Regions from separate parts of the Streptomyces sp. NPDC034111 genome, predicted to be linked through region 2. Evidence: predicted binding sites of a transcription regulator. Region 2 holds the regulator's gene; the other holds the start of a gene.
What was found. Region 2 encodes HrcA, which represses chaperone genes, less so after heat shock. Its sites were predicted from a motif close to TTNGCACTCNGNNNNNCNGAGTGCNAA; they were not measured.
Positions count from the first base shown of each region.

Region 1: the regulator HrcA is predicted to act here: its motif matches at 4,192-4,218, upstream of ACZ55A_RS13085 (FmdB family zinc ribbon protein).

Region 1 covers NZ_JBVIST010000004.1:216,836-231,987, forward strand. Annotated here, with positions in the region: gene ACZ55A_RS13070 (penicillin acylase family protein) at 1-705, opposite strand, end outside; gene ACZ55A_RS13075 (potassium/proton antiporter) at 900-2,414, shown strand; gene ACZ55A_RS13080 (MFS transporter) at 2,745-4,034, shown strand; gene ACZ55A_RS13085 (FmdB family zinc ribbon protein) at 4,230-4,562, shown strand; gene ACZ55A_RS13090 (S-methyl-5'-thioadenosine phosphorylase) at 4,867-5,700, shown strand; gene mscL (large conductance mechanosensitive channel protein MscL) at 6,548-7,057, shown strand; gene ACZ55A_RS13100 (hypothetical protein) at 7,098-7,445, opposite strand; gene ACZ55A_RS13105 (hypothetical protein) at 8,150-8,863, opposite strand; gene ACZ55A_RS13110 (AMP-binding protein) at 9,004-9,549, opposite strand; gene ACZ55A_RS13115 (MFS transporter) at 9,790-11,268, shown strand; gene ACZ55A_RS13120 (rhodanese-like domain-containing protein) at 11,550-12,938, opposite strand; gene ACZ55A_RS13125 (GntR family transcriptional regulator) at 13,375-14,268, shown strand; gene ACZ55A_RS13130 (sulfite exporter TauE/SafE family protein) at 14,288-15,152, shown strand, end outside.
Region 2 covers NZ_JBVIST010000001.1:1,006,154-1,021,305, reverse strand. Annotated here, with positions in the region: gene ACZ55A_RS04550 (hypothetical protein) at 1-298, opposite strand, end outside; gene rpsT (30S ribosomal protein S20) at 730-996, opposite strand; gene lepA (translation elongation factor 4) at 1,373-3,244, shown strand; gene ACZ55A_RS04535 (AMP-dependent synthetase/ligase) at 3,618-5,507, shown strand; gene ACZ55A_RS04530 (SpoIIE family protein phosphatase) at 5,740-7,818, shown strand; gene hemW (radical SAM family heme chaperone HemW) at 7,907-9,139, shown strand; gene ACZ55A_RS04520 (DUF3097 domain-containing protein) at 9,217-10,050, opposite strand; gene ACZ55A_RS04515 (MBL fold metallo-hydrolase) at 10,110-10,847, opposite strand; gene hrcA (heat-inducible transcriptional repressor HrcA) at 11,043-12,059, shown strand; gene dnaJ (molecular chaperone DnaJ) at 12,060-13,196, shown strand; gene ACZ55A_RS04500 (nitronate monooxygenase) at 13,454-14,542, shown strand; gene ACZ55A_RS04495 (16S rRNA (uracil(1498)-N(3))-methyltransferase) at 14,539-15,152, shown strand, end outside.

The DNA of each region.
Region 1 (15,152 bases), on a different contig from region 2:
GTACGGGTACGCCGGGTAGAGCTGGGCGATCTGCTCCGGGGTGAAGCGGCTGGTCAGCAGGGAGCGGTCGATCTCCTCCTGCATGTTGCCGCGCAGGTCCCAGGCCATCGCCTTGAGCCAGGCCACCGAGTCGACCGGCGTCCACTTCTCCGGCTTGTAGTCGTTCTCGAAGTCCAGTGCCGCGTACTCCAGGGAGAGCGCGGAGCCCTGGTGGTCCTTGAGGTAGGCGTTGACGCCGTCGGAGTAGGCCTGGAGGTACTTCTTGGTGCTGGGCGACAGCTTGGTGTCGTACTCCTTCTGCGCCACGTGGTGCCAGCCGAGGGTGCGCAGGAATTCGTCGGTCTTGACCTGGCCCTTGCCGAACATCTCCGAGAGGCGGCCGGCGGTCATATGGCGCCGGACGTCCATCTCCCAGAAGCGGTCCTGGGCCTGGACATAACCCTGGGCGCGGAAGAGGTCCTCGTCGGTGTCGGCGTAGATCTGCGGGATGCCGTTGGCGTCACGGGTGACGTCCACCGGGTCGGTCAGGCCCGGGAGTTTGAGCGACCCGGTGGTCTGCGGGAACGAGGCACGGACGGTGCTTACTCCCCAGAACGCGCCGAAGCCGATGCCCGCCACGAGCAGCAGCACGACCGTGATCGCGACGAGGCGGCCGCGCCGCCCCTTCTTCTTCCTGGGGACTGGGCCGGACTTGTTGGCGGGCATCTCTGTCCTTCGAGGGGCAGGGTGGGAGTGCTGGAGCAACCATAGGCGCACGGGTTCGGCGACCCCTACGCGGAGTCAGAGCCAGCACTTCCAAGATTCAAGCAATGGTAAATTGTTAGTCTCAGTAACTAGATAAGGTAAGGAAAGGCCACCCCAAAGCCACCGACCGGACCCGAGCGAGGAAGGACCAGCTCCTGACTGTCGACCACCTCAATCAACTCCTGCTGATCTGCTCGCTCGTCCTGCTCATCGCGGTTGCCGCAGTACGGGTCTCGTCGCGCAGCGGGCTCCCCAGCCTGCTCATTTATCTGGGGATCGGCGTCGCCATAGGGCAGGACGGCCTCGGTGGCGTCATCTTCGACAACGCGGAGCTGACCCAACTCCTCGGCTATGCCGCGCTGGTCGTGATCCTCGCCGAGGGCGGCCTGGGCACCAAATGGAAAGAGATCAAACCGGCCCTTCCTCAGGCGGCGGCGCTCTCGACGGCCGGCGTCGCGGTGAGCGTGGGGGTCACCGCGGCCGGAGCGCACTATCTGGCAGGACTGGACTGGCGCCAGGCGCTGCTGATCGGCGCCGTGGTCTCCTCCACGGACGCCGCGGCGGTCTTCTCCGTCCTGCGCAGTGTGCCGCTGCCGTCGCGTCTGACGGGTGTTCTGGAAGCCGAATCCGGCTTCAACGACGCCCCGGTGGTCATCCTCGTCGTCGCCTTCTCCACCGCAGGACCGGTCGACCCGTGGTACGTCCTGCTCGGCACGATCGCCCTGGAGCTGGCGATCGGCGCCGCCATCGGCCTGGCCATCGGCTGGCTCGGCGCCTACGGGATGCGGCATGTGGCACTGCCCGCCTCCGGTCTCTACCCGATCGCCGTCATGGCCATCGCGGTCTCCGCCTACGCGGCCGGCGCCCTGGCCCACGGCTCCGGCTTCCTCGCCGTCTACCTGGCCGCGATGATCCTCGGCAACGCAAAACTGCCGCACGCACCGGCCACCCGCGGCTTCGCCGAGGGCGTGGGCTGGATCGGCCAGATCGGCATGTTCGTCCTGCTGGGCCTGCTGGTCACCCCGCACAAGCTGCTCGACGACATCGTGCCCGCGCTGCTCATCGGCATGATCCTCACCCTGGTGGCCCGCCCGACGTCCGTCTTCGCCGCGCTGCTGCCGTTCCGGGTGCCCTGGCGGGAGAAGACCCTGCTGTCGTGGGCCGGGCTGCGCGGTGCGGTCCCCATCGTGCTGGCCACCATCCCGATGGTCACCGACGTCCCCGGCAGCCAGTCGGTCTTCAACATCGTCTTCGTGCTTGTCGTCGTCTACACCCTGGTCCAGGGCCCCACCCTGCCGTGGCTGGCCAAGCGGCTGGACCTGGGCGACGGCGAGGAGCCCGCCGACCTGGGCATCGAGTCGGCACCCCTGGAGCGGCTGCGCGGCCACCTGCTGTCCACGTCCATCGGGCCGGCCTCGCGGATGCACGGTGTCGAGGTCGGCGAGCTGCGGATGCCCGCGGGGGCCGCGGTCACCCTCGTCGTCCGGGACGGCTCCAGCTTCGTCCCCTCGCCGACGACGGTGCTGCGGCGCGGCGACGAGCTGCTGGTGGTCGCCACCGACCCGGTGCGCGACGCGGCCGAACGCCGCCTTCAGGCGGTCTCCAGGGGCGGCAAGCTGGCCGGCTGGCTGGGCACCGACGGCGCCCCGCGGCGCCCCCGCGGGCACTAACCGGCCGCGGCCGTGCGGGATCCGGGGCAAGCACCGGGAATGTGCTGCAAATCTCCATGGATCCCAGGGAAAACCACAAGAAGCCCTGGTTAATCCCAGGGCCTCGCACCCGCCGGCCTGTAGTATGAAGAGCGAACAACTACGAACCAACTCTGCCTGATGCAGAGCTGGCGCGACCGCTCGGCGGCCGCGGTCCCCTGCCACACGCAGCCACCTCTCGGGGTGCGGACCACGCGGTATCACTCGGTCCTGCGCGAGAGGACAGCTCTCGGCGCGTTCCCGTGACGACCTCGCGGGCGGCGCGCTACCAGGCGGCAGAAAGGCCCGGCCGTGGCATCCGCGGTCAAGGATTCCCGTCCCGGTTACGGACAACTGCTCCGCACCCCTGGTGCATGGACGTTCCTGCTGCCCGGCTTTCTGGCCCGGCAGCCCTTCGCGATGCTGACGATCGGCATCGTGCTGCTCGTCGAATCCACCACCGGCTCCTACGGGACCGCCGGTGCGGTCTCCGCCGCCACCGGTGTCTCGATGGCGCTGTTCGCCCCGCAGAACGGCAAGCTCGCCGACCGCTTCGGGCAGCGCGCGGTGCTGATCCCCGGCGTACTGGTGCACGTCGCCGGTGTCTCGGCGCTGATCGCGCTGGCCCTCTCCCACGCGCCCCTGTGGGCGCTGCTCGCGGTGGCGGTCCCCACGGGCGCCTCGACCCCGCAGGTCGGCCCGATGGTGCGGGCCCGCTGGGCCTCCCAGCTCGGCGGCAGCCCGCTGATGCCGACGGCCGCCGCCTTCGAGTCGGTCACCGACGAGTTCACCTTCGTCGTCGGTCCGGTGCTGGCCACCGCGCTGTGCACCGGCATCCACCCGGCTGCCGGGCTGCTCGCCGAGGCCGCGCTGACGCTGGCCGGCGGGCTGCTGTTCGCCTCCCAGAAGCGCAGCCAGCCGCCGGTGCACCAGGACGCCTCCGGCGACCGGCCGCGCGTCTCGGCGCTGTCGGTGCCCGGCGTACGCGTACTGATCGTGGCGTTCCTCGGCATCGGCGCCGTCTTCGGCGGTATGCAGGTCTCGCTGACGGCATTCACCCAGCACATCGGACAGCCCGGCATCAACGGCGTCCTCTACGGGATCTTCGCCGGCGGCAACATGCTCGCCGGCATCGCCTGCGGCGCCATCGCCTGGAAGGTCGGCCCGCGCCGCCGGCTGCTGGTCGCCTACGGGCTGCTGGCACTGGCCACCACCCCGCTGTGGGCGGTCACCGCGGTGCCGCTGCTGGGCGCCGTCGGCCTGATGGTCGGCCTGTGCATCGCCCCGGCCCTGATCACCGGCTACACGCTGGTCGAGTCCCTGGTCCCGGCCACCGCCCGTACCGAGGCCTTCACCTGGCTGACCGGCGCCGTCGCACTGGGCCAGGCGTCCGCCGCCACCTCCGCCGGCCAGCTGGCCGACCACTTCGGGCCGAGCACCGGTTTCCTGGTGCCGCTGGCCGGAACGGCACTGGCCCTGACGGTCCTCCTGGCACTCCGCGCGCACCTGCTGCCGCGCTCCTCGACCCTGCTCACCACCCAGAGCTCCGCCACCGCCGGCACGGCCGCCGAGGGCCGCGAACGGGAGCTGGCGAACGCGTGAGCCGAGCGGGGCGGACGCGGAGCCGGACGTGGAGTCGAGAGCCGGCCCGGACGTCGGGTCGGACGTCGGGTCGGACTTCGGGTCGGACGTGGAGTCGGTCACCCGAAGGCCGGTCGCAGTGGACTGGCGCGCCGGAATACTGCAATATGGAGCGTCGTTAGCACTCATCGAGTGAGAGTGCCAGGAGGAAGTCAAGTGCCGACCTACCAGTACCAGTGCACCGAGTGCGGCGAGGGCCTCGAGGCGGTGCAGAAGTTCACCGACGATGCGCTCACGGAGTGCCCGAGCTGCAACGGACGCCTCAAGAAGGTGTTCTCCGCGGTCGGCATCGTCTTCAAGGGATCCGGCTTCTACCGCAACGACAGCCGTGGCGCGTCGTCCAGCAGCAGCCCCGCGAAGAGCTCCGGGTCGAGCACCACGTCCTCCTCCGACTCCGCCGGCTCCTCGTCGAGCAGCTCCGACACCAAGTCGGCCACCCCGGCCGCGTCGTCCTCCAGCAGCACGTCGAGCACCAGCTCCGCCGCCTGAGCTGCCCACCCGTACCACTTCACCGGGCCCCGTCGTCATCAACTGACGACGGGGCCCGGCGCTTCTCGCGCCTTACGGAGACCGGCCGTGTCCACGCGGGTGCTCTACGACTCAGGTGTCCACGCGGGCGCTCCACGACTCGCTCACGTCAAGCCTCAAGCCTCCTGACCCGCCCGGGCCTTACGTGACGCCGCCTCCTGACTCGCTCGGGCGGGTGCCCTACGCCTTACGACTTTCTTGCGTCCTGCTCGCATCCCCACAACCGGCCGTCGCCGCGGCGGCCCGTCCCGCTAGGGTGACCGCCATGGCTGACGCGGAAATAGGTGTTATCGGCGGTTCGGGGTTCTACTCCTTCCTCGACGACGTGACCGAGATCACGGTGGACACCCCCTACGGTGCCCCCAGCGACTCGGTGTTCCTCGGAGAGATCGCCGGCCGCCAGGTGGCGTTCCTGCCCCGGCACGGCCGCGGCCACCACCTCCCGCCGCACCGCATCAACTACCGCGCCAACCTGTGGGCGCTGCGCTCGCTCGGCGTACGCCAGGTCCTCGGCCCGTGCGCAGTGGGCGGTCTGCGCCCCGAGTACGGCCCCGGCACGCTCCTGGTCCCCGACCAGCTCGTCGACCGCACCAAGGCCCGCCCGCAGACCTACTTCGACGGCGAACCGCTCCCCGACGGGAGCATCCCCAACGTCGTCCACCTCACCTTCGCCGACCCGTACTGCCCCACCGGCCGCCGGGCGGCCCTCGCCTCGGCCCGCGGCCGTGACTGGGAGCCGGTCGACGGCGGCACCCTCGTCGTCATCGAAGGCCCCCGCTTCTCGACCCGCGCCGAATCACGCTGGCACGCCGCCCAGGGCTGGTCGGTGGTCGGGATGACCGGCCACCCCGAAGCCGTCCTGGCTCGCGAACTGAGCCTGTGCTACACCTCGTTGACGCTGGTCACCGACCTGGACGCGGGCACCGAGACCGGTGACGGCGTCTCCCACGAAGAAGTCCTCAGCGTCTTCTCCCAGAACGTCGGCCGGCTGCGCGAGGTCCTCTTCGACGCGGTCGCCGCCCTCCCTGACAGCACGGCCCGCGACTGCCTGTGCGCCAACGCCCACGCGGGCTGGGATCTGGGCATCGAGCTGCCGTAACGCCTCGGCCCCGCCGCACTCGGCCTCCCCCTCGTGGGTGGCCGAGTTATCCACAAAGGCGGGGTTGTGCACAGCCCGGAGCGGGCGCGAGCGAACTGCGGCACGGTGGTGATCGCCGGATCATCCACAGCCCTCCAACCCGAGGCGGTGCCCACCCATGCCCCACACCAACCCCTCCCCCTCCCGCCCTGAGGCGCCCTCCACCTCCGTGCCCGCGTGGGCCTCACAGGCGCGCCCCCCGTCCCACACAAACCCCGCCTCACAAACGCGGCCCACCCCGCCCTCCCTCACCGCTCCCCGCCTCCATCCCCGTATCCCCCTCATCGACACGGAATCGGACCTCTCCCCACCACTCCCCACGCCCCCACCGTGTGAAGTGCCCCACTTTGCTCCGGTACGGGCCGGTGGCGGCAGGCTCCACGGAGGACGGGGCGGCCGGCGGCGCCTGGTGGCCGCCGGCCTGGCGATGGCCGCCGCAGCACTGGCCGGCGGCGCCTCGTACGGTGCCGTACGCACCGCTCCCGCGGCGGGCTGCCCGTCGGCGGCGGCGCCGGAAGGGCGATGATCATGCTCCAAGATCGAGTGGCGTCGCCCCGGGCCTCACGCCAGACTGCTGCGAGTGGCGGGGCACCTGCCGCGCGCCAATGGAGGCGCGCCCACCGCACCGGTACCGCCGAATCCGTCGGTCCCCTCGACCGGACCCACCCCCTCCGCCAGATCCGCACCGCGGCCCTGGCCGATCGCCGGTTCGTGTTGCGCGACTGGACATCCCTGCCCCGCCCTGCCGTAAGTTGCGGTGCTGATTGTTGGTGCACCGTCCGTAGTGAGCGTGGAAAGAGGCTGTCAGGTGAGCGAGAGCAAGGGCGTCCTTCAGGGATTCAAGGATTTCCTGATGCGCGGCAACGTCATCGAACTCGCGGTTGCGGTCGTCGTCGGTGCGGCGTTCACCAACATCGTGAATGCCGTGGTCAAGGGCGTCATCAACCCGATCATCGGTGCCCTGGGCTCGCAGAACCTCGACAATTACAAGGCCTGCCTCACGTCCTGCCACACCGACAAGAAGACGGGCCAGTTCACCGACGGCATCTACGTTCTCTGGGGCTCGGTGGTCAGCGCGGCGCTGACTTTCCTGATCACCGCCGCGGTCGTCTACTTCCTCATGATCCTTCCGATGAACAAGTGGAAGGATCGCCAGGCGGCCAGGAAGCCGGCCGAGGACACCCCGGCAAGTCTCACCGAGGTCGAGCTGCTCACCGAGATCCGCGACGCACTGATCGCCCAGCGCCTCGCCTCCCCCACCATGCCCTCCACCGGCTCGGGCACCATCGGCGCCCAGCGGACCCAGGCTCAGGACTAGCGGGCGTCAGCGGCCGGCCCATGCCGCCCTGTCGCCTCACTCAGAGGTGGTGGGGCGGCTTTTCGTCGAGGAAACGGGCGAGGTCGGCGGCGCTGTCGCTACCGGCGGGCCGCTCTCCCCAGCCGCGGTCGGTGTCGTCCGAGGACTGCTGGCTCAGCGGATCGTCGAAGATCAGGCGCGCGGCGGAGGGGGTGGGCGCGGGACGCGCGGCAGACGCGGCCTCGGATACGTCAGCCCGGCCGCGATCGGAACCGGGACCGGCGTCGGGGTCGGGGGCGGGGCCGGTGCCGGGATTGCGGTCGCGGACGTCGTCGCCGTCTCGGACGTCGTCGCCGTCGAAGGCAGCCTCGGGCCCTGGGGTCCGCTCGGATTCGGGGGTGGTGCTCACCCCTCCAGGGTACGGGCGAGCCGGATGTGCCCCCTGGCCGACAGGGGTCCCGTAGATCCCTTCGCCCGTAGAACGCCTCGGCAGCTGCGCGGCTGCCTCCGGCCGGCGGCCCGTTGTCGGTGGGCGACTGTACGTTCGGCCCCTCCGGCTCGCACCACGCGCCACCGCAGACGGGCGACCACTGCCTCGAGCTACCACCTGCACCATCGCGCCGTACCGGTAGCCGAGATCCGCGACGATCATGCTGCCCTAACGGTGCATGGCGCCTGCCCGCACCTCTACAGCGGGCGCATCATCAATCACCCGACGGCTCCCGGCCGCGCTTCATGATCCTCACCCCGGCAGAGACCCGGACGGCAGCGGACTTGCACGCCGGCACGGGCCAACTCGCCCTGTGTACGGCCGGACTCCTCGACCGGTTCCACGCGCTCGCCCGTAAGGCCCGTTCCTGGTCCTGGTCCTAGTGGCCCTTGTCGTGGGTGGGTATGGGGTGCGGGCGCTGGCCGTCGCGGGGCCGGGTCGGTGGGCTCTGCGAGCCATGACCGCGCCTGCGGGGGCGGCCCCGGTCGGTTCCGGGGAGCGGATGACGAGGGTGCGCGTGCGCGTGCTCATCGGGCGGCATGGGGCAGCGCCTTCCTGTGGGGGGCGGTGTTATTGGTGGGTGCCGCGGGTTCTGGCCTGGCTGAGCGGCGGTTGGGGTCCGGTCATGTGAAGTTCCGTGCCAGGGGGGTGAGATGGGCGTCGCCGTGTAGCGGGCGGGCCCTTAGGTGTCGCCACAGCGGCGATCCGGCTTGTGCGATGACGAAGGCGGCGGCGAGGCCGAGGCAGGGGCCGTGGAACAGGGCCCGGCCGAGGGCGTCGGAGAGTTGACGCCGAACACGGCTTTGAAGCACCGGAGTCGCACTGCGTAGTCGGGTACGGCGCCGGTTGCCGCGGTGCAGGTGAGCCATTCCCCAGGTGAGCGGGAAGGTGCGCGGAGAGGCGACCGGGGAGGTGAGCGGGGAGGTGACGAACGCGGCGGGGATGCGGCCGCCGGAGAGGAGTTGGCGGGCGGGCCTGCGGGCGTTCGAGGGGGCGCCGGGGGTTCTTCTCCGGGAGCCGAGGATGTGGCGTGGCGGTCGGTCGGCGGCTGGGTCGCGGGTCCGGAGGGTGGAGCGGCGGGCGACGCCGAAGGTGAGGCAGACCGTGGCCACGGCGCAGGGGAGCAGTGCGTAGGGAAGCAGCGCGGAGGGGAGCCGTGCGGAGTCGTCGACGTTCCGCGGTATGTGGCTGGCCAGGATGGTGGCGGTGAGCAGCAGGGGTGCGGCGGTCGTGGCCACCAGCGTCGCGCCGACGGCCGGTGACCTCGGCCGGGAGGGCATCGCCGTTACCGCCGACGTGGTGTCCGGGGCGGTTGGGGCGTCCGAGGCGTGTCGCACGGACACCACGCTAGGCACCCATGAGGCCAATTGCCCGTTTTATGGCCTTAGTGGGTGAGGGATGGCGGTGAGGGATAGCGGTGAGGTACGTCGTGAGATGACGGGTGAGGTGGTGGGCCAGGGGCGGTGCGTGCGGCCGGTCAGCGGTGGGCCGTCATGCCGTTCAGCGCCTCGTGCCACCACAGGTCGCGGCCCGGCTTCCAGGAGACCGGTCGCGAGCACCGGTTCACCACCAGCACCTTCCGCTGTGACGCGCCCCCCGCGGCCGCGCCTCGCGCCAGTGCATGGTCGAGCAGCGGCTTCACCGGCCGTACTGCCCCGTCCCAGAACGCCGCATCCGCCGTGATCACCACCCGGGCATCCGACTCCCGGGTCCGGGCGACCAGTTCGGGCACGGTCAGCGAGACCGGCAGCGTGGTACGTATCGCGTCCAGCCGGCCGCAGGCGAGCGTGGCGATCACCGACTCCGGGACCAGTGGCAGATGCACCGCGACCCGGTCGCCGGCCCGCACGCCGAGTCTGGTGAGCGCCGCTGCGGCCCGTTTGGCCTGGTCGAGGAGCATTCCATGGGTCAGCTCCTCCAGACGTCCTGGCTCCCCGGTCCAGGTGAGGGCGATCCGCGACGCGTCCGGCTCTTGAACTTCCCGGGCGTCATCTGCATGCTCTGAGATCACACTGCGCAACATGCGGACCAGCATGACGATCATCGATCAACGTTCGCTGAACGTCCGCTTTACGGGGCCGGCGCCCGCCCCTTCCCGCACCGCGGCCCTCAGGGCTCCTTAGCGAGTTCCCTGCGGCGAGTCCCTGCGGCCCTCAAAGGGTCTGCCCGCTTCTGGTGCACTCCATCCCTCCTCTCCCCACCTGTTTCGTCTTTTCTTCGCATGCCTTGTGCGAGAGGGCCTGTGAGATTGAGAGGTGCGCCCATGCCCGTAACACCGAAACCCGTACCGCATCCGACCCCGAGGCCGGGACGGCGCCCATGGGCCGCCCGCCGCCCGCGCTCCCGTCCACGCCCACGCCCCCGCCCGCGCCCGCAGGCTTTCTGGGCGCAGGCCGGTGTCGCCACGGCCGCGTTCTGCGTCCAGTTGGACTCCTTCGCGCTGAACGCCGCGCTGCCCGTCATCCGCGCCGACCTGCACGGCTCCCCGGCCGCCACGCCCTGGGTCGTCAGCGGCTACCTCCTTGCCGCCGGTTCGCTGATGCCGGTCGCCGGGCGACTCGGCGACCTCTACGGGCGACGCCGGCTGCTGACCCTGGGGCTGGCGCTCTTCGCCGCCTCCGCCACGTTGTGTGCACTCGCACCCTCGCTGCCGCTCCTGGTGGCGGCGCGGATCTTACAAGGCGCGGGCGGCGCGCTGATCATGCCCGCCGGTCTGGCGCTGCTGACGAACACCTGCACATCGGGGCGGGGACAGCGGGCGCTGGGGACGGCCCTGGGGCTGGCCGGACTGGCCACCGTCTGCGGGCCGTTCCTCGGTGGCGCGCTCGCCGAGTCCGTCTCCTGGCGGGCCGTCTTCTGGCTTACGGTGCCGCTGTGCGGGGCCTCCGCATGGTGCGTGTGCCGCACGGCCGAGTCGCGCGACCCGGAGGCGGGGCGGTTCCCCCTCGACCGCACCGGTGCTGTCACCTCCACCGGCGCGCCGGCCTGTCTGGCCCGCTGGCTGGAGTACCCCGCGTCCTGGGGCTGGGCGGTGGCCGCGGCAGCGCTGGGCGCGCTGTTCGTCCGGGCCGAACGCCGCGCCCCTGCCCCGCTGGTGGACCTGACGTTGTTCCGTAATCGTCCGTACATGGCGCTGACGGCGGCGGGCGCGGTCGCCAACTCCGCGACCGTGGCCCTGTTGTACGCGGTCCCACTGCTGCTCCAACGGGGCCACGGGTGGTCGGCGTTGGGCTCCGGGGTTGCCTTTGTCGCTCCTGCGGTCGCGCTGGCGGTTGGCGGGCCGTGGGCCGGCCGGGTGCGGGCCGCGGCGGCGGTGCCGGTGATGGCGCTCTGCCTGTCTGCCGCCGCGGCGGGGCTGTGGACCACCGGGCAGGGTGCGGGGCCGGCCGCCCTGCTGTTGTCGTCGACGGCGGCCGGGGTGGCGCTGGGCGTGGCCGGTGCGCTGGCCCTGACCGGCACGCAGGCGGTCGTACGGCGCGAGCGGGCGGGCGAGGCGTCCGGGGTGACCAAGGCCGTGATGACGGCCACGGCGGGGGTCGGGCTCACGTTGGTCGGGGCGGACGGAGGTACGGGCGGTGGCGCGGGTCTTCCGGCGTTCCACCCGTCGCTCGCCCTCCCTGCCGCCGCCTGCCTGCTCGCCGCCGCGGCGCTCGGGCTCGTAGGCGTTCTGGGGCGTGCGCGCGGCGGCCCGGGTCAGGGAGCAGCCGACGGGAGCAGTCGACGGGGCGGGGCCCGGCCCTGATGAGGGGCAGGGCATGAGGAGGGCCAAGGCCTGATGAGGGCCAGAGGCCGGCGAGGGGCAGGACCTTGGTGAGGGGTGCCCGGATGGGAGGCAGGCTCTGGGGCGAGACGAGGCGAGGCGAGGCGAAATTCGACGGGGCGCGGGGCCCGGGGCGCGGGGCGCGGCCGCGAGCCCCGGGTGCCCGCATGCAGTCGTCCCGTACGCCCGCGTGGCATCGTCTCGTACGCCCGCGCGCCGTCGTCCCGTACGTACGCCCGCGTGCAGGCGTCCCCTGCGCGTCCTCACCCCACTCCCGCGCCACTCCCCGTTGATGCCATCGCCTCGAATCCCCCCACCACATCGCACACCTCGCCGAACCCGCGCGCCTCCAGCAGCGCTGCCGCGATCACCGAACGGTTGCCGCTGCGGCAGTAGAGGACGACGGGACGGGCCGGGTCCAGTTCGGTGATGCGGTCGGGGAGGGTGGCCAACGGGATGCTGTGGGCGCCGGGCAGGGCGCCCGCCTCGTATTCGGCGGGGTTGCGCACGTCGACCACCTGGGCGTGGGCCGGCAGGTCGTCGTCGTGCTGGATGCGGTGGCTGTGCCGGACGAGTTCCGGTGCGCTGTCCAATACGGCGGCGGGGTCGGGCAGATGGCCGATGACGTGGTCGTAGCCGATGCGGGCGAGGCGCAGCCGGGCCTCTTTCTCGGCGCCGGGCTCGGCGAGCAGCACGATCGGGGTGCCCGGGGCGACCACGCTGCCGGCGTACTCCGCGAACCGGGTGTCCAGGCTCGTGTGGAGCGAGCCGGACAGATGCGCGCGGGTGTAGGCGGCGAGCGGGCGGCAGTCGAGGAGGGCGGCGCCTTGCCGGTCGCGGGCGGTGAGCGCTTCCTGAAGGGTGAGGACGGGCAGCGGGGCGGCGTCCAGGAGGGGGTGGCCGTCCCGGTTGAGGGCCGCGTCGTGGGCGAAGTAACCGGGGGTGGCGGGCTGTCCGGCGGTGACCAGCCGGACGAATTGCGCCTCCGGCATGGGCTGTAGGGCGTAGTTGAGGCGGCGCTGGTCGCCGATGGTGGAGCTGGTCTCGGTGGAGAGGCTACGGCCGCAGGCCGAGCCGGCGCCGTGTGCGGGGAAGACCCGGGTCGCGTCCGGGAGAACCATGAGTTTGGTGTGCAGGGAGCGATGCAGGCGGGCGGCCATCTCCTCCGGGGAGTGCCCGGCCGCGGAGAGCAGGTCGGGGCGCCCGACATCGCCGACGAAGAGGGTGTCGCCGGTCAGCACGCCGAACGGCACGTCGTCGTCGGGGCGTTCATGGACGACCAAGCAGATGGACTCCAGGGTGTGGCCGGGGGTGGCGAGGACGGTGAGGGTGACCCCTTCGTCGTCGCGCTCCCCCAGGGAGATGCGCTCGCCGTCCCGTAACCGCCTTATGGGGAAGCCGGTTTCGGCGGCCTCCCCGAAGGCGATGGTGGCTCCGGTGGCCCGGGCGAGTTCGAGATGGCCGGAGAGGAAGTCGGCGTGAACGTGGGTCTCGATGACGAGCTCGATACGCAGTCCGGCGGCGTCCGCGTCGTGCAGGTAGTCGTCGATGTCGCGGCGCGGGTCGACGAGGACGGCGCGTCCGCTGGTCTGGTCGCCGATCAGATACGACGCCTGGGAGAGGCAGTCGAGGTAGTACTGCGCGAAGTGCACGGTCGGCCTCCGGGAGAGGTGGGCGGGCGCCAGGCACGGCGGTTGGTGTCCGCTCGGGTGGGGTGCGTTGTGCGGATGCACGGATGTACGTACATTATGGATCCGGGTAGGCGGGCGACAAGCCGGGAGCCCTCCGTCGCCGGGTGGTTCGGGCTTCGGCCGAGCGGCTTGATTGGCGGTGGGGCTTGATGGCTGGTCAGCTTGATTGTTGAGGTCAGGTTGATTGATACCGGCCTGATTGCTGGTCGGGTTGTTGGCCGGTCGGCTTAGTTGGCCGGTGGGCTTGTTGGCCGGTCGGCTTGGCTGCCGGTCGGCTTGATGGCCTGTCGGCGGATTTGGCCTTCCCTCAGGCGAGGCGAGGCCCGATCGCCACCCAGTACCGATACCGCGTACCCCGTAGCCCGTAGCCCGTAAGCAGCCCGCGGAGGAACCCGCCATGACGACCGAGGCGCCGGACGGCGCACCCGGCGCGCACGCCCCGCGCCCCCTCGACCGGCGCTCACCGCTCCCCCTCTGGGCGCAGCTCTTCGCGGATCTGCGCCGCCGGATGGAAGCAGGCGCGTTCACCGAGGAGTTCCCGGCCGAGCACCGGCTCACGGCCGAGTACGAGGTCAGTCGGCACACCGTCCGCGAGGCGCTGCGCAAACTCCGCGCCGACGGTCTGGTGATCGCCGAACGCGGGCGCGCCAGCCGCCTGGACACCCGCCGCATACAGCAGCCGCTGGGCTCGCTGTACAGCCTCTTCCGCGATCTGGAGGGCCAGGGCGTGGAGCAGCGCAGCGAGGTGCTGCGGCTGGAGCGGACCGCGGACGCCACGGTCGCGGGACAGCTGGGGCTGGTCCCGGACGCGCCGCTGGTCGTACTGGAGCGACTGCGGCTGGCGGACGGCGAACCGCTCGCCCACGACACCGCCTATCTGCCCGCCGAGATCGCCGAACCCCTGCTGAAGGCCGACTTCGGGCACACCTCGCTCTACGGCGAACTGTCGCGGCGCTGCGCGGTGAAGGTCACCGGCGGCCAGGAGCGGATTCATCCCTTCCTGCCGGACATCCGGCAGGCGTGGCTGCTGGGGCTGGCCGACCGGGAGGCGGCGTTCGCCATCGCGCGGCTGGGGCGGGCCGGTGAGCGGCCGGTGGAGTGGCGCGAGACGGTGGTACGGGGTGACCGCTTCACCTTCGTCGCCGAGTGGTCCGACGACACCCCGGCCGTCGCCCTCGCGCCGCGTGCCGCAGCCCCGGCCCTGGCCCCGGCTCCGGCCGCTGCCTCCGCCGCTGATCCGGGCCCGGCCCCGGCTGCCTTTCCGCCCGCGGCCTCGTGTACGTCCTCGTAGCGTGTCCGTCCTCTTAGCCGTGACGGCACTGCCGTGCGGACTGCTGATCGGGCTGCTGCTGGGGGCGCTCGGCGGCGGCGGATCGGTACTGGCGATGCCCGCGCTGGTGTATCTGCTGGGGCAGTCGCCGCATGAGGCGACAGCGGGCGCGCTGGTCGTCGTCGCGGTGGGCGCGGTGCCCGGGCTCGTCTGCCATGCCCGCGCGGGCCGGGTCCGTTGGGCGGCCGGCGTGGCCTTCGGGGCACTGGGGACGGCCGGCAGCTACCTCGGCTCCCGTTGGAGCGCAGCACTGTCGCCGCACGTCCTGATGGCCGCTTTCGCCGTGCTGATGCTCGTGGTGGCGGCGATGCTGGTGTTACGGGGGCGGCGCGAGCGGCGGACGACGGAGGCCACGCCGGTACGGAACACGGAGGCCACGCCAGTACGGAAGACGAAGGCCACGCCGGTACGGAAGACGGAGCCCACGCCGGTACGGAACCGGACGGGGAGAGCAGAACCCGCTGTACCGACCCCAACGGGAGAACTTGTACCGGCCCCCACGGGAGAATCCGTATCGGCCCCCACGGGGGAACCCGTACCGACCCCCACCGAGAAGCCCGTACCGACCCCTGCGGGGGAACCTGTACGGAATCCCACCGGGAAGCCCGTAGCGACCCCCGCGGGGGAACCCGTACGGAATCCCACCGGGAGGGCGGCGCCCCGGGGTGCCCGTAAGGGGTCCCCGCTCCGCATCGCGGTCACCGCCTCCGCCGTCGGCCTGCTCACCGGCTTCTTCGGGGTCGGCGGCGGCTTTGTCGTCGTACCGGCCCTCACCCTGGTCCTGGGCCTGGAGATGCCCGTCGCGATAGGCACCTCCCTCCTCGTCATCCTCATCAACTCGCTCA
Region 2 (15,152 bases):
CCCAGAGCCAGCCGGACGTGCCCCGGCCCGTACCGCCAGGAGCGCCGGGCCCAGCGGGAGCGCCCGGGGTACCGGGAGCGGCAGGGCCGCCGTGCGGGCCTACGGGTGCGCCGGGTGCCGGGTAGCCGTAGCTGCTGCCCGGGGCCGGTGGCGGTGCCGACGGCGGGGGCGGGAGCTGCTGGGCGTACGGATTCTGCTGGGCCGGCGCCGGGTTCTGCGGTGCGGGCACCTGGCCGTAGGGGTTGGGCTGCGGCTGGCCGTAGGGATGTTGCGGATTCGGATCCCCCGATATGGACATGGCCGCAGAGTAGCGGAGCACTCCGACATCGGACCCCGGCCTGCGGGAAGGGGCGGGAGCGCACAGCGGCGCACGGAATGCACGACCCGCGCCACGGCGAACGCCCCGGGCAGGGAAGACCGGTACACCAAGCCCCCACAACAACCAACCCCCACCACAACCAGAACCCCCCACCACAACCAGAACCCCCCACAACAACGAAAAACCCCGCCTACCCCTGGGGAAGGGGCAAGGCGGGGTCTTTCGCAATCACGTGCAATCAAGCGATCGAAGCGATTGCGGCTCTTTCGGCGAGGTGATCGCCGGGTGAGCCGGGGGCGCCGCACCCGCGTGGCGAACGCAGGCCGCGTGCGGCGCGGTGGTGCACCGTTCAGGGAGCGGAGAGAGGGGCCGCTGGGTCCCTGTCGGCAGAGGTTGTTTCAGGGGGAAGGTCAGCCCTTGAGGGACGCGACCTTCTTGGCCAGCGCCGACTTCTTGTTGGCGGCGGCGTTCTTGTGGATGACACCCTTGCTGACGGCCTTGTCGAGCTTCTTGGCAGCCTCGGCCTGGGCGGTGGTGGCCTTCTGAAGGTCACCGGCCTCGATGGCCTCACGGGTGCGACGGATCGCAGTCTTCAGGGAGGACTTGACAGCCTTGTTGCGCTGACGAGCCTTCTCGTTGGTCTTGATCCGCTTCATCTGGGACTTGATGTTCGCCACGAAAGAGCCTTTTCAGGTTCGTTGGAGTTTCGAGTTGCGCCGCGCACGAGAGAGGGCACGAAGCGCAGTGGACCAGGCTACCAGCAGGGTCTACGGCGTCCCAAACCGGACCTGGGCCGCCTCCCCGCCGCTGACCTGCACCCCCGGTGGCGCGCACCCGGCCCGGACCCGCCCGGGGTCCCGCCAGCCCGGACCCGCCCGGACCCACCCGGACCTGCCTGGGGCACCCCCGCCCCGACCCGCCCGGGGCATCCCACCCCGACCCGCGACCGCGAGCAGGCCGCCCAAACCGGACCGACCCCGTCGCTCATGGGACCATAGGGAGGACGTCACATACCCGAGTCCCGCCTACCCGCGTTCACTGAATGGATCCTGCGTGCCCGCGACCCCTACGAACGTGCCGGAGCCGAGCCGTACCGATCCGGCTCTCCTCCGTAACTTCTGCATCATCGCGCACATCGACCACGGCAAGTCGACGCTCGCCGACCGGATGCTCCAGCTCACCGGTGTCGTCGACCAGCGGCAGATGCGCGCGCAGTACCTCGACCGCATGGACATCGAGCGCGAGCGCGGCATCACGATCAAGTCCCAGGCGGTCCGGCTGCCCTGGAGCCCCTCCGAGGGCGAAGAGGCAAGTGGCACCACCCACATCCTCAACATGATCGACACGCCGGGCCACGTCGACTTCACCTACGAGGTCTCCCGCTCGCTCGCCGCGTGTGAGGGCTGCATCCTCCTCGTCGACGCCGCCCAGGGCATCGAGGCCCAGACCCTCGCCAACCTCTACCTGGCGATGGAGCACGACCTCACGATCATCCCCGTCCTCAACAAGATCGACCTGCCGGCCGCGCAGCCCGAGAAGTTCGCCGCGGAGCTGGCCAACCTGGTCGGCTGCGACCCCGAGGACGTACTGAAGGTCTCCGCCAAGACCGGCGTCGGCGTGCCCGAGCTGCTGGACAAGGTCGTCCGCGAGGTGCCGGCCCCGGTCGGCGTCAAGGACGCACCCGCCCGCGCGATGATCTTCGACTCGGTCTACGACGCGTACCGCGGTGTCGTGACGTACGTGAAGGTGGTCGACGGCACGCTCAGCAAGCGTGAGCGCATCAAGATGATGTCCACCGGTGCCGCGCACGAGCTGCTGGAGATCGGCACCAACTCGCCGGAGATGAAGGCGGCGGACGGGCTGTCGGTCGGTGAGGTGGGCTACCTCATCACCGGTGTGAAGGACGTCCGCCAGTCCAAGGTGGGTGACACGATCACCCAGCTCACCAAGGGGGCGGACGAGCCGCTCGGCGGCTACAAGGACCCCAAGCCGATGGTGTTCTCGGGCCTGTACCCGCTGGACGGATCGGACTACCCCGAGCTCCGCGACGCGCTCGACAAGCTCCAGCTCAACGACGCCGCGCTGGTCTACGAGCCGGAGACCTCCGCGGCCCTGGGCTTCGGCTTCCGCGTCGGCTTCCTGGGCCTGCTGCACCTGGAGGTCATCCGGGAGCGCCTGGAGCGCGAGTTCGGCCTCGACCTGATCGCCACCGCGCCCAACGTGGTCTACCGCGTGGACATGGAGGACGGCGCCGAGCACGAGGTCACCAACCCGAGCGAGTTCCCGACGGGCAAGATCGACAAGGTGCATGAGCCGGTCGTACGGGCCACGATCCTGGCGCCGAGCGAGTTCATCGGCGCGATCATGGAGCTGTGCCAGACCCGCCGCGGCAACCTCCTCGGCATGGACTACCTCTCCGAGGACCGCGTCGAGATCCGCTACACGCTGCCGCTCGCCGAGGTCGTCTTCGACTTCTTCGACCAGCTCAAGTCCAAGACCCGTGGCTATGCCTCGCTGGACTACGAGCCCACCGGTGAGCAGGTCGCCGACCTGGTCAAGGTCGACATCCTGCTGCACGGCGACAAGGTCGACGCCTTCTCCGCGATCACCCACAAGGACAAGGCGTATGCGTACGGCGTGCGGCTGGTCGCCAAGCTGCGGGAGCTGATCCCCCGGCAGAGCTTCGAGGTGCCGATCCAGGCCGCCATCGGCAGCCGGGTCATCGCCCGTGAGACGGTCCGCGCCATCCGTAAGGACGTCCTCGCCAAGTGCTACGGCGGTGACATCTCCCGTAAGCGGAAGCTGCTGGAGAAGCAGAAGGAAGGCAAGAAGCGGATGAAGATGGTCGGCAGCGTGGAGGTCCCGCAGGAGGCCTTCATCGCGGTGCTGTCCTCGGACTCCGACGGCGACGCCAAGAAGAAGTAGCGCGGTACGGCGGAGCGTCAGCGCGCGAAGCGGAAGGCCGTGGCAGGGCGCCGTCCCCAGGTGGGGGACCGGCGCCCTGCTGGTTTTCCGGGCGGACCGCTGACGGGGCGGCCCCCGCCCCGCATCGGAATGAATGCGGTGCGTGCCGTTCCGCCGTAACCCGTGTCCCGGTGGCCCGCTGTGGTCTGGTGGGCGGTGAGCGGCGTGGCTCGCATATCGGGCGATGCGCGTGCTAGGTACACCTATCGCACTGGTCACAACGTGAACCAGTCGGTCGTAGCCCCTTACGCGTCGGCGCAACGCGCTCTACTCTGATCACTGCTCAAAGGTTACTCGCGAGTCACCAGCAACGAAGCGGGCCCCGGAGGACGCCGTGACGGACATCCACACGCTGATCGAAAACCGGCCGCCTTCGGTGGCACACCTCTTCCTGGAGCGGGTCGCGGCCACGCCCGACATCGAGGCCTACCGCCGGCCCGTGCCCCCGGCCTCCGGGGAGGGCCCGGACGACTGGCAGGCGCTCACCTGGGCCGAGGCCGCCGAGCGGGTCTACGCGGTGGCCGCCGGGCTGATCGCCCTGGGCGTACGGCCCGAGGAGCGAGTGGCGCTGGCCGCCAACACCCGCGTCGACTGGATCCTCGCCGACCTCGGCGTGCTCTGCTCCGGCGCCGCCACCACCACGGTCTACCCCAGCACCAACGCCGAGGAGACCGCCTACATCCTCGCCGACTCCGGCAGCCGGGTGCTGATCGCGGAGGACGCCGGACAGCTCGCCAAGGCCCGGGAGCGGCGCGCCGAACTGCCCGACCTGGCGCATGTCGTGGTCATCGACGAGGCGGACGCCGCACCCGCGGCCGACGACCCCGAGGGGTGGCTGCTCACCCTCGCCGAGCTGGAGAAGCGCGGCACCGCCTATCTGGAGCAGCACCCCGAGTGCGTCAAGGAGCGGGTCGCCGAGCTCCGCGCCGACCAGCTGGCGACGCTGATCTACACCTCGGGGACCACCGGCCGCCCCAAGGGCGTACGGCTGCCGCACGACTGCTGGGCGTACATGGCCCGCGCGATCCAGGCGACCGGGCTGGTCACCGAGGACGATGTGCAGTACCTCTGGCTGCCGCTGGCGCATGTCTTCGGCAAGGTGCTGACCGCCGGGCAGATCGCCACCGGCCATGTGATCGCCGTGGACGGCCGGGTCGACAAGATCATCGAGAATCTGCCGGTGGTCCGGCCCACCTACATGGCCGCCGTACCGCGGATCTTCGAGAAGGTCTACAACGGTGTCGCGGCCAAGGCCCGGGCCGGCGGCGGCATCAAGTACAAGATCTTCCAGTGGGCGGCGGAGGTGGCCCGCGAGTACGCCAAGACCTCCCAGGACAACTTCCGGCGCACCGGCAGCACCTCGGTGCCGTTCGCACTCGGCGCCCAGCACAAGATTGCCGACGCCGTCGTCTACAGCACGCTGCGGAACGCCTTCGGCGGCCGGCTGCGCGCCGCTGTCTCCGGCTCGGCTGCACTCTCCCCGGAGATCGGCTACTTCTTCTCCGGCGCCGGCATCCACATCCTGGAGGGCTACGGCCTGACGGAGTCCAGCGCCGCCAGCTTCGTCAACCCCGGCGAGGCCTACCGCACCGGCACGGTCGGCAAGCCGCTCCCCGGCACCGAGGTCCGGATCGCCGAGGACGGCGAGATCCTGCTGCGCGGCCCCGGCATCATGGAGGGCTACCACGGGCTGCCGGAGAAGACCGCCGAGGTCCTGGAGGAGGACGGCTGGTTCCACACCGGCGACATCGGCGAACTGTCGCCCGACGGCTATCTGCGGATCACCGACCGCAAGAAGGACCTGATCAAGACCTCGGGCGGCAAGTACATCGCGCCGGCCGAGGTGGAGGGCCAGTTCAAGGCGGTCTGTCCGTTCGTGTCCAACGTGCTGGTGCATGGCGCCAACCGGAACTTCTGCACGGCGCTGATCGCGCTGGACGAGCCGACGATCCTGGGCTGGGCCAAGGAGCACGGCCTGGAGGGCAGGACCTACGCCGAGGTCGTCGCCACGGACCGGGTCCGCGAGCTGATCGACGGCTATGTCGAGCGGGTCAACGAGGGGCTGCAACGCTGGCAGCAGATCCGCAAGTTCCGGCTGCTGCCGCGCGACCTGGACATCGAGCACGGTGAGGTGACCCCCAGCCTCAAGATCAAACGGCCGGTGGTGGAGCGGACGTTCAAGGATCTGCTGGACGAGATGTACGCGGGCTCCCGGGAGGCGTAACCGGCAATCCCCCGCCAACGGGCGGGCCTGCGCGGCCCGCCCGTAGCGCTGACGTCGCCCAAGGAGGCTCCCCGGCCCACCCTTTGCACGTCGGCCAACTCCCTCGGCGCGTCAGCCGAATTGGCCGCCACGACCTCCCACTTCCGTGACTCAGTGCTTATGGCTGCGCTCGTTCTGTCACTCTGTCGGTGGCGCATCCGGCGCTGTAGCGGAGCTGCTCGGGAGTTGCTCAATGAGGACGACAACCTCGTCTGCACGGGACGACGACGTCATGACGACGCGTACGACGCTGCCGGGCGGGCCCGGCGGCGGGCCCTGCGGAGCTTCCGTGGGCGCGCCGGCCGCGGGTCCCGCCAACCGCTGCCGGCGGACCGGCCTGCCCGGCGATCCGCAGGCCGCGGCGGGCGCCCGGCAGTTCGTCCGGGACTCCTTCGCCGTATGGACCGCCCAGCGGCTGCCCGGTGCGGACGGTCTCACCGACCGGCTCGCCGATGAAGCGGTGCTGCTGGTCAGCGAGTTGGTGACCAATGCGGTGGTGCACGCGGGCACCACCGTCGAACTGTGCTGCCGGCTGGACCCGGCGCCCGAGCAGGGCGACAGCGGCGAGCCCGGACCGGCTCCCCGCCCCGCCGTCGTCATCGAGGTCTCCGACCGCCACCCCACCCAGCCGGTCCGCGCCCGGGCCGAGAGCGCCCCCTCCGAGTGCGCGGCGGCCGAAGGCTCCGCCTCCGAGAGCGGCGGCCGCGGCCTCCGGCTGATCAGCGCGGTCGCCGAATCCTGGGGGATCACCTACCGCCGGGCGATGAAGACCGTATGGTTCCGGCTGCCCGTGGAGGCCCCGGGCGCGATGACGGAACCCGAGACCGGCTACGACGCGCAGCTGCTGGAGCGCGAACTGCGGGCGGCCGAGCTCCTGGCCCCCGCCCCGCGCCGTACCGTCCGCCCCGAGGCCGGCGCGGGCCGGGTCGACAACGGCGCCCTGTCCTTCCTCGCCGAGGCCTCCGACCTGCTCTCCGGACAGCTCGACGCCGATCAAGTCGCCTCCCTCGCCGCCCAGTTGATCGTGCCGCGGCTCGCCGACTGGTGCGCGGTGTGGCTCTACGACGGCGACGCCGGCGCACCCGGCCGGGGCATCGCGGCCAACGGTGAGGAGCAGCACCTCGCCCGCGTCTGGCACAGCAGCGAGAGCCGGATCGATTCACTCCGTACGGCGCTGGAGAAACAGCCGCCGGAGCGGCAGGGCGACGCCGCGCCCCGCAGCACGCCCACCACGGCCCCTTGGCCCTGGCCGCACGAACCCGGCGGCTGTGAGCAGGGCGGCGCGGCGCTGGCCTGCCCCCTGGTCGCCGGCGGTCGCCGGCTCGGCACACTGCTCCTCGGCCGCGGCGGGCTGCTGCGCTTCCCCGGTGAAGTGGTCGGCCTGCTCGAGGACCTGGGCCGCCGGGTCGCCCGCGCCGTGGCCACCGCCCGCGCGTACAGCCGTCAGGAGCGGATCAGCCAGGTGCTCCAGCGCCGGCTGCTGCCCCCGGGGCGGGCGCAGGTGCCCGGGGTCGAGTCGGCGGTGGTCTATGAGCCGCGCGAGGGCGCCTGGGCGGGCGGCGACTTCTGGGACCTGTTCGACGCGGGGGACGGCCGGTGGTGCTTCGCCCTCGGCGACGTGTGCGGCAGCGGGCCCGAGGCGGCCGCGGTGACCGGGCTGGCCCGGCCGGTGCTGCGGCTGCTGGCCCGCGACGGCTTCGGCGTCGCCGACGTCCTCGACCGGCTCAACAAGACCATGGCCCGGGAGGCCGCGGACTCGGTCGCGGCGGTCGCGGCCGCGGTGGCGGCGGCCGGAGCCGGGGCGGAGGCGCCGGTGGAGATCCGCGAGGAGGGCGAACAGGCCCGCTTCCTCTCCCTCCTCTACGGCGAGATCGTCCCCTACCCCGGCGGCTTCGGCGGCGCCCGCTGCACCCTCGCCAGCGCCGGCCACCCGCTGCCGCTCGTCCTGGGCACCGACGGCACGGTCCGGGTCGTGGCGGCCCCGCAGATGCTGCTCGGGGTGGTCGAGGACGCGACATACGTCAGCGAATCGTTTGACCTCCGCCCCGGCGAGACCCTGCTGTGCGTCACCGACGGGGTCACCGAGCGCCGCTCCGGCCGCCGGCTCTTCGACGACGAGGACGGCCTGGCCACGGCCCTCGCCGCCGGCGCCGGTCTGGGCGCCACCGCCCTCGCCGACCACATCCGTCACACCGTCCACGCCTTCGACCCGACCCCGCCCGACGACGACCTGGCGCTGCTGGTCCTCCAGGCGGCGGGCGGCCCCACCTAGGGCTCGCTTCCCCGGTCTCCGTGGGCCTCCACCGGGGCCACCCTCGGCGGGAACCGCCCTGCCCGCCGCATGACGGACAATGGTTCCCATGCCTTCCGCACTGCCTGATGGTGAGCCGATGCCCGAGGACGGGGCGCTGCCCCGTCATGCCCTGGCGGGGGCGGCCGGGCGGCCCCTCGGCTTCTATCTGCATGTGCCGTACTGCGCGACCCGCTGCGGCTACTGCGACTTCAACACCTACACCGCGAGCGAGCTGCGCGGCTCCGGCGGCGCCCTGGCCTCCCGCGACAACTACGCCGACACCCTCGTCGAGGAGATCCGGCTGGCCCGCAAGGTCCTGGGGGACGACCCGCGCCCGGTCGAGACGGTCTTCGTCGGCGGCGGCACCCCCACCCTCCTTCCCGCCGCCGACCTCGTCCGGATGCTCGCCGCCCTCCGCGACACCTTCGGCCTCGCACCGGACGCCGAGATCACCACCGAGGCCAACCCCGAGTCCGTCGACCCGCGCTACCTCGCCGAGCTGCGCGCGGGCGGCTTCAACCGGGTCTCCTTCGGGATGCAGAGCGCACGGCAGCACGTCCTGAAGATCCTCGACCGTACGCACACCCCCGGCCGCCCCGAGGCCTGCGTCGCCGAGGCCCGCGCGGCCGGCTTCGAGCACGTCAACCTCGACCTGATCTACGGCACCCCCGGTGAGACCGACGACGACTGGCGCGCCTCCCTCGACGCCGCCCTCGGCGCCGGCCCCGACCACATCTCCGCGTACGCGCTGATCGTCGAGGAGGGCACCCAGCTCGCCCGCCGGATCCGCCGCGGCGAGGTCCCGATGACCGACGACGATGTGCACGCCGACCGCTACCTCATCGCCGACGAACGCCTCACCGCGGCCGGCTTCACCTGGTACGAGGTCTCCAACTGGGCCACCACCGAAGCCGCCCGCTGCCGCCACAACGAGCTGTACTGGACCGGCGCCGACTGGTGGGGCGCCGGCCCCGGCGCCCACAGCCACGTCGGCGGCGTCCGCTGGTGGAACGTGAAGCACCCCGGCGCCTACGCCCAGGCCCTCGGCGACGGCCGCTCCCCGGGCGCCGGCCGCGAACTGCTGGCCGACGAGGACCGGCGGGTCGAACGGATCCTGCTGGAGCTGCGGTTGTCGGACGGCTGCCCGCTGGAGCTCCTGACCCCCGCCGGCACCCGCGCGGCCGAGCGCGCCCTGGCGGACGGGCTCCTGGAGGCCGGGCCCTACGGCCGCGGCCGGGCCGTGCTGACACTCCGGGGGCGGCTGCTGGCCGACGCGGTGGTGCGGGACTTGGTGGACTGATCAATCGGCTGCGTGCCCTCAGCGTCAACGCTCTCGGCAGCACGGCGGAAGGTGAGGGGTTCGGCACCCTCCCCGCGTCAAACACCACCGCCAACCGTAACGAAGTCGATCAACTCCTCCACCCGCCCCAGCAACGCCGGCTCCAGGTCCTTGTACGTCCGCACGCACGACAGGATCCGCTGCCATGCCGCGCCGGTGTTCTCCGGCCAGCCCAGGGCCCGGCAGACGCCCGTCTTCCAGTCCTGGCCGTGCGGCACGGACGGCCAGGCCGCGATACCGGCCGACGACGGCTTCACCGCTTCCCAGATGTCGATGTACGGGTGGCCGACGACCAGGACGTCCGCACCGGTCACCTCGGCCGCGATCCGGGACTCCTTCGAGCCGGGCACCAGATGGTCGACGAGGACGCCCAGACGGGCGTCCGGGCCGGGTGAGAAGCTGCGGACGATCGCCGGGAGGTCGTCGATGCCCTCCAGGTACTCCACGACGACGCCCTCGATGCGCAGGTCGTCGCCCCATACCCGCTCGACGAGCTCCGCGTCGTGCCGGCCCTCCACGTAAATGCGCCCGGCGCGTGCGACCCGGGCGCGGGCGCCGGGAACCGCGAGCGAGCCGGAGGCCGTACGGGCGGGGCCGCCCGGCGCCGGACGGCTCTGCGGGCGTACGAGGGTGATCACCTTGCCTTCCAGGAGGAAGCCGCGCGGAGCCATGGGGAAGACGCGGTGTTTGCCGAAGCGGTCCTCCAGGGTGACCGTCGGCCCCTCGGCGCTCTTCTCGCAGCGGATCACCGCGCCACAGAAGCCCGTGGTCACCTCCTCGACGACCAGATCGGGGTCGGCCGGTACCTCGGGGGCGGGCGACTGCTTCTTCCAGGGCGGAGTGAGGTCGGGGCTGTAGCGCTTGCTCTGCATGGGGCCTGTTCTGTTCTGGTCGGAGGGACGGGCAGGGCTCAGGAATACCGGAACGGCGGTCAGGAGGGCGGAGCGACACCGAAACGCACGGCCAGGGCGTCGCGCTGGGTGCGGACGAAGGCGGCGTCCACCACGGCGCCGTGGCCGGGGACGTACAAGGCGTCCTCGCCGCCGAGCGCCAGCAGCCGGTCCAGGGCCGCGGGCCACTGCTGGGGCAGCGCGTCCGGGCCCGCCTGCGGCTCGCCGGACTCCTCGACCAGGTCGCCGCAGAAGACGATCTCAGGGGCGCCGTGCCGGCCGGGCACCAGGACCGCCAGGTCGTGGGCGCTGTGGCCCGGGCCGACATTGGCGAGCAGCACCTGCCGGTCGCCGAGGTCGACGGTCAGCTGACCGTGCACATGGTGGTGCGGGACGACCAGCAGATCGGTGGCCTCGGCGGCGAGGTCCCGTTCGACACCGTGCCGCATCGCGGAGTGCCGCAGTTCGTCCTTGCTGCGGCGCAGCAACTCGCCCAGGCCGGCCGCGCCGAACACCTCGACGCCCGCGAAGGCGGCGGTGCCCAGCACATGATCGAAATGCGGGTGGGTCAGCGCGACATGCGTCACGTCCCGGCCCAGCACGCCGCGGATCGCCCGGCGCAGATCCGCGCCGTCACGGATGGTCGCACCGGTGTCGACGATCATGACGCCGGCCGACCCCTCGATCACGCCGATCGTCTCGTCCCAGCCCGGCATCCGGCGCCTGGCGACACCGTCACCGAGCTGTTCCCACCCGGCCTCTTCCCAAGCAGTGCGCATACCGAGACGCTAGCTCCCTCGCGATAGCGTTGCCCGGCAGATCGCCCGAACACGGTCATCCGAGGGGTGCTGCGCGGGGTCGCCCTTGCCGTGGCCGTGCTACCCGGCCGTACACTGGCTCCGGGTCTGGCACTCGGCCCATGTGAGTGCCAGGAGTTACGAGACGGCGGGACGGCCGGACTGGAGGTGCGCAGGATGCTCAGTGAACGCAGGCTCGAAGTGCTGCGCGCCATCGTCCAGGACTACGTCGGGACGGAGGAGCCGGTCGGCTCCAAGGCGCTCACCGAGCGCCATCAGCTCGGGGTCTCCCCGGCCACCATTCGCAACGACATGGCGGCCCTGGAGGACGAGGGCTACATCGCCCAGCCGCACACGAGCGCCGGGCGGATCCCGACGGACAAGGGCTATCGCCTCTTCGTCGACCGGCTGGCGGGCGTCAAGCCGCTGTCCAGCCCCGAGCGACGGGCGATCCAGAACTTCCTGGACGGTGCCGTGGACCTCGACGACGTCGTGGGCCGTACGGTCCGTCTGCTGGCCCAGCTGACCCGGCAGGTCGCGGTCGTGCAGTACCCGTCCCTGACGCGGTCCACGGTCCGGCACGTCGAGTTGCTGGCGCTCGCCCCGGCCCGGCTGATGCTCGTACTCATCACCGATACCGGACGCGTCGAGCAGCGGCTGATCGACTGCCAGGCGCCGTTCGCCGAGACCTCCCTGGCGGATCTGCGGGCGCGGCTCAACAGCCGGGTCGTGGGGCGCCGTTTCACGGATGTGCCTCAGTTGGTGCAGGATCTTCCGGAGTCCTTCGAGCAGGACGACCGAGGCACGGTCTCGACAGTGCTGTCGGTGTTGCTGGAGACTCTGGTGGAGGAGACCGAAGAGCGGCTGATGATCGGCGGTACCGCCAATCTCACCCGCTTCGGACACGATTTCCCCCTGACCATCCGCCCGGTGCTGGAGGCCCTTGAGGAGCATGTGGTGCTGCTCAAGCTGCTCGGAGAGGCCAAGGACTCGGGCATGACCGTACGCATCGGGCATGAGAACGCCCATGAAGGCCTGACGTCGACCTCCGTCGTCACGGTCGGTTACGGTTCGGGCGACGAGGCAGTCGCCAAACTCGGCGTGGTCGGACCGACCCGCATGGACTACCCCGGAACGATGGGAGCGGTACGCGCAGTGGCACGTTACGTCGGACAAATCCTCGCGGAGTCGTAAGTGGCCACGGACTACTACTCGGTCCTCGGCATCAGCCGTGACGCCTCGCAGGACCAGATCAAGAAGGCCTTCCGGCGGCTGGCGCGCGAGCTGCACCCGGACGTGAACCCGGACCCGAAGACCCAGGAGCGGTTCAAGGAGATCAACGCCGCTTACGAGGTCCTGTCGGATCCGCAGAAGAAGCAGGTCTACGACCTCGGCGGCGACCCCCTCTCGCAGGCGGGCGCCGGCCAGGGCGCGGGCGGTTTCGGCGCCGGCTTCGGCAACTTCTCCGACATCATGGACGCGTTCTTCGGCACGGCTTCGCAGCGCGGTCCGCGCTCGCGTACCCGCCGCGGCCAGGACGCCATGATCCGGCTCGATATCGAGCTGAACGAGGCGGCCTTCGGCACGACCAAGGACCTCCAGGTCGACACCGCCGTGGTCTGTACGACCTGTAGCGGCGAGGGCGCGGCGCCGGGGACCTCGGCGCAGACCTGTGACATGTGCCGCGGCCGCGGTGAGGTCTCGCAGGTCACCCGGTCCTTCCTCGGCCAGGTCATGACCTCGCGGCCGTGCCCGCAGTGCCAGGGCTTCGGAACGGTCGTGCCGACGCCGTGCCCCGAGTGCGCGGGCGACGGGCGGATCCGCTCCCGGCGCACGCTGACCGTCAAGATCCCGGCCGGTGTCGACAACGGCACACGTATCCAGCTCGCGGGCGAGGGCGAGGTCGGCCCCGGCGGCGGACCCGCCGGTGATCTCTACGTCGAGATCCATGAGCTGCCGCACCCGGTCTTCCAGCGGCGCGGCGACGATCTGCACTGCACGGTCACCATCCCGATGACGGCGGCGGCGCTGGGCACCAAATGCCCGCTGGAGACGCTGGACGGGATCGAGGAGATCGACGTCCGGCCCGGCACCCAGTCAGGCCAGTCGATCCCGCTGCACCAGCGCGGGGTGACCCATCTGCGTGGCAACGGCCGCGGCGACCTGATCGTCCATGTCGAGGTACAGACACCGACCAAGCTCGACCCGGAGCAGGAGGAGCTGCTGCGCCGGCTCGCCAAGCTCCGCGGCGAGGAACGGCCCACGGGCCAGTTCCAGCCGGGCCAGCAGGGTCTGTTCTCGCGGTTGAAGGATGCGTTCAACGGGCGGTAGCCCGTACGGGCGGCGGTAGTGCGGGCCGGGCGTGCCGTACGGGCGGGCCGGGCGTCTCCGCACGGGCGGGCAGGGTGTCCCCGTACGGGCGACCCGGGGTGGTGAGCCGCGGGAATACCCGTACACGCCCGCCGCGTTGTGGCCCCGCAGGGGGCGTTTGCGTCCCTTACGGGATGTGTTCGCCCACCCCTTAAGTGCCGTACCGGTGCCGAGCCCCTGATGCGGGGGCTCGGCACATCCCGTGACACGATGTGCCCATGCCCACCGCACTGACCGATCTCTGCCGCTACCCGATCGTGCAGGCCCCGATGGCAGGGGGCGGCTCCGGACCCGAGCTGGCCGCCGCCGTCTGCGGCGCCGGCGGTCTCGGCTTCCTCGCCGCCGGCTACAAAACGGCCGACGGCATGTATCAGGAGATCAAACAGCTGCGGTCGCTGACCGACCGGCCCTTCGGCGTCAACCTCTTCATGCCGCAGCCCTCGCTGGCCGACCCCTCCGCCGTCGACGTCTACCGCGAGCAGCTCGCGGGCGAGGCCGCCTGGTACGAGACCGAGCTCGGCGACACCGACGGGCCCAGCGACGACGGCTACGAGGCCAAGCTCGCGATCCTGCGGGAGGACCCGGTGCCGGTGGTGTCCTTCACCTTCGGCTGCCCCTCGCGTGCCGTCCTCGACGCCTTCGCGAAGGTCGGCACGTACACCGTCGTCACGGCCACCACCGCCGCCGAGGCGCAGGCCGCGCAGTGGTCGGGCGCGGACGCGGTGTGTGTGCAGGGCGTGGAGGCCGGCGGTCACCAGGGCACCCACCGGGACGATCCGCACGCGGACGGCACCGGCGCGGCGCTGGGGCTGCTGGCCCTGCTCGGCCAGGTCCGCGAGGCCGTACAGATCCCGGTGATCGCCGCGGGCGGGCTGATGCGCGGTTCGCAGATCGCCGCGGTGCTGGCCGCCGGGGCGACCATGGCGCAGCTGGGCACCGCCTTCCTCGCCACCCCCGAGTCGGGCGCCAACCCGCTCCACAAGCAGGCGCTGACCAACCCCCTGTTCACCCATACGGAATTGACCCGGGCGTTCTCCGGCCGGCCGGCCCGCGGGCTGGTGAACCGCTTCATGCGCGAGCACGGCCCGTACGCCCCGGCCGCCTACCCGGCCGTCCACTACCTCACCTCCACCGTGCGCAAGGCCGCGGCCAAGGCGGGCGATGCGCAGGGCCTCAACCTCTGGGCGGGGCAGGGGCACCGGCTGGCCCGGGAGCTGCCGGCCGCGCAGCTGGTCGACGTCCTGGTGGCCGAAGTGGAGGCGGCACACGCCGCGTTGAGCCGGGCCACCGCGGGCGGCGGCTCATGACCGCCCCCGTATTCCTCGTCGAATCACTGGCGGACGTACGGGCCGGAGGGGCGCTGACCCTGGACGGGCCCGAGGGACGGCACGCGGTGTCGGTGCGCCGGCTGCGGGTCGGTGAGGAGGTCGTGCTGACGGACGGCCGCGGCGCCGGGGCGTTCGGCACGGTCGCCGCCGTCGAGGGCAAGGACCGGCTCACCGTCGACATCGCGGAACTGCGCACCGAGGTTCCGCCGGACCCCACCCTCACCGTCGTCCAGGCGCTCCCCAAGGGCGACCGCGGCGAACTGGCCGTCGAGACGATGACCGAGACCGGGGTGGACGCCATCGTGCCCTGGCCGGCGGCGCGTTGCGTCACCCAGTGGAAGGGCGAGCGGGCCGCCAAGGCGCTGGGCAAATGGCGGGCCACGGCCCGCGAGGCGGGCAAGCAGTCCCGCCGGCTGACCTTCCCACAGGTCACCGACCCGATGACGACCAAGCAGGTGGCCGCGCTGCTCGCCGACGCCGACTTCGCGGCCGTCCTCCACGAGGAGGGCAGCTCCCCGCTCGCCACCGCCGGGCTTCCGCCCACCGGCCGTATCGTGCTCGTCGTCGGCCCCGAGGGCGGTGTCTCCCC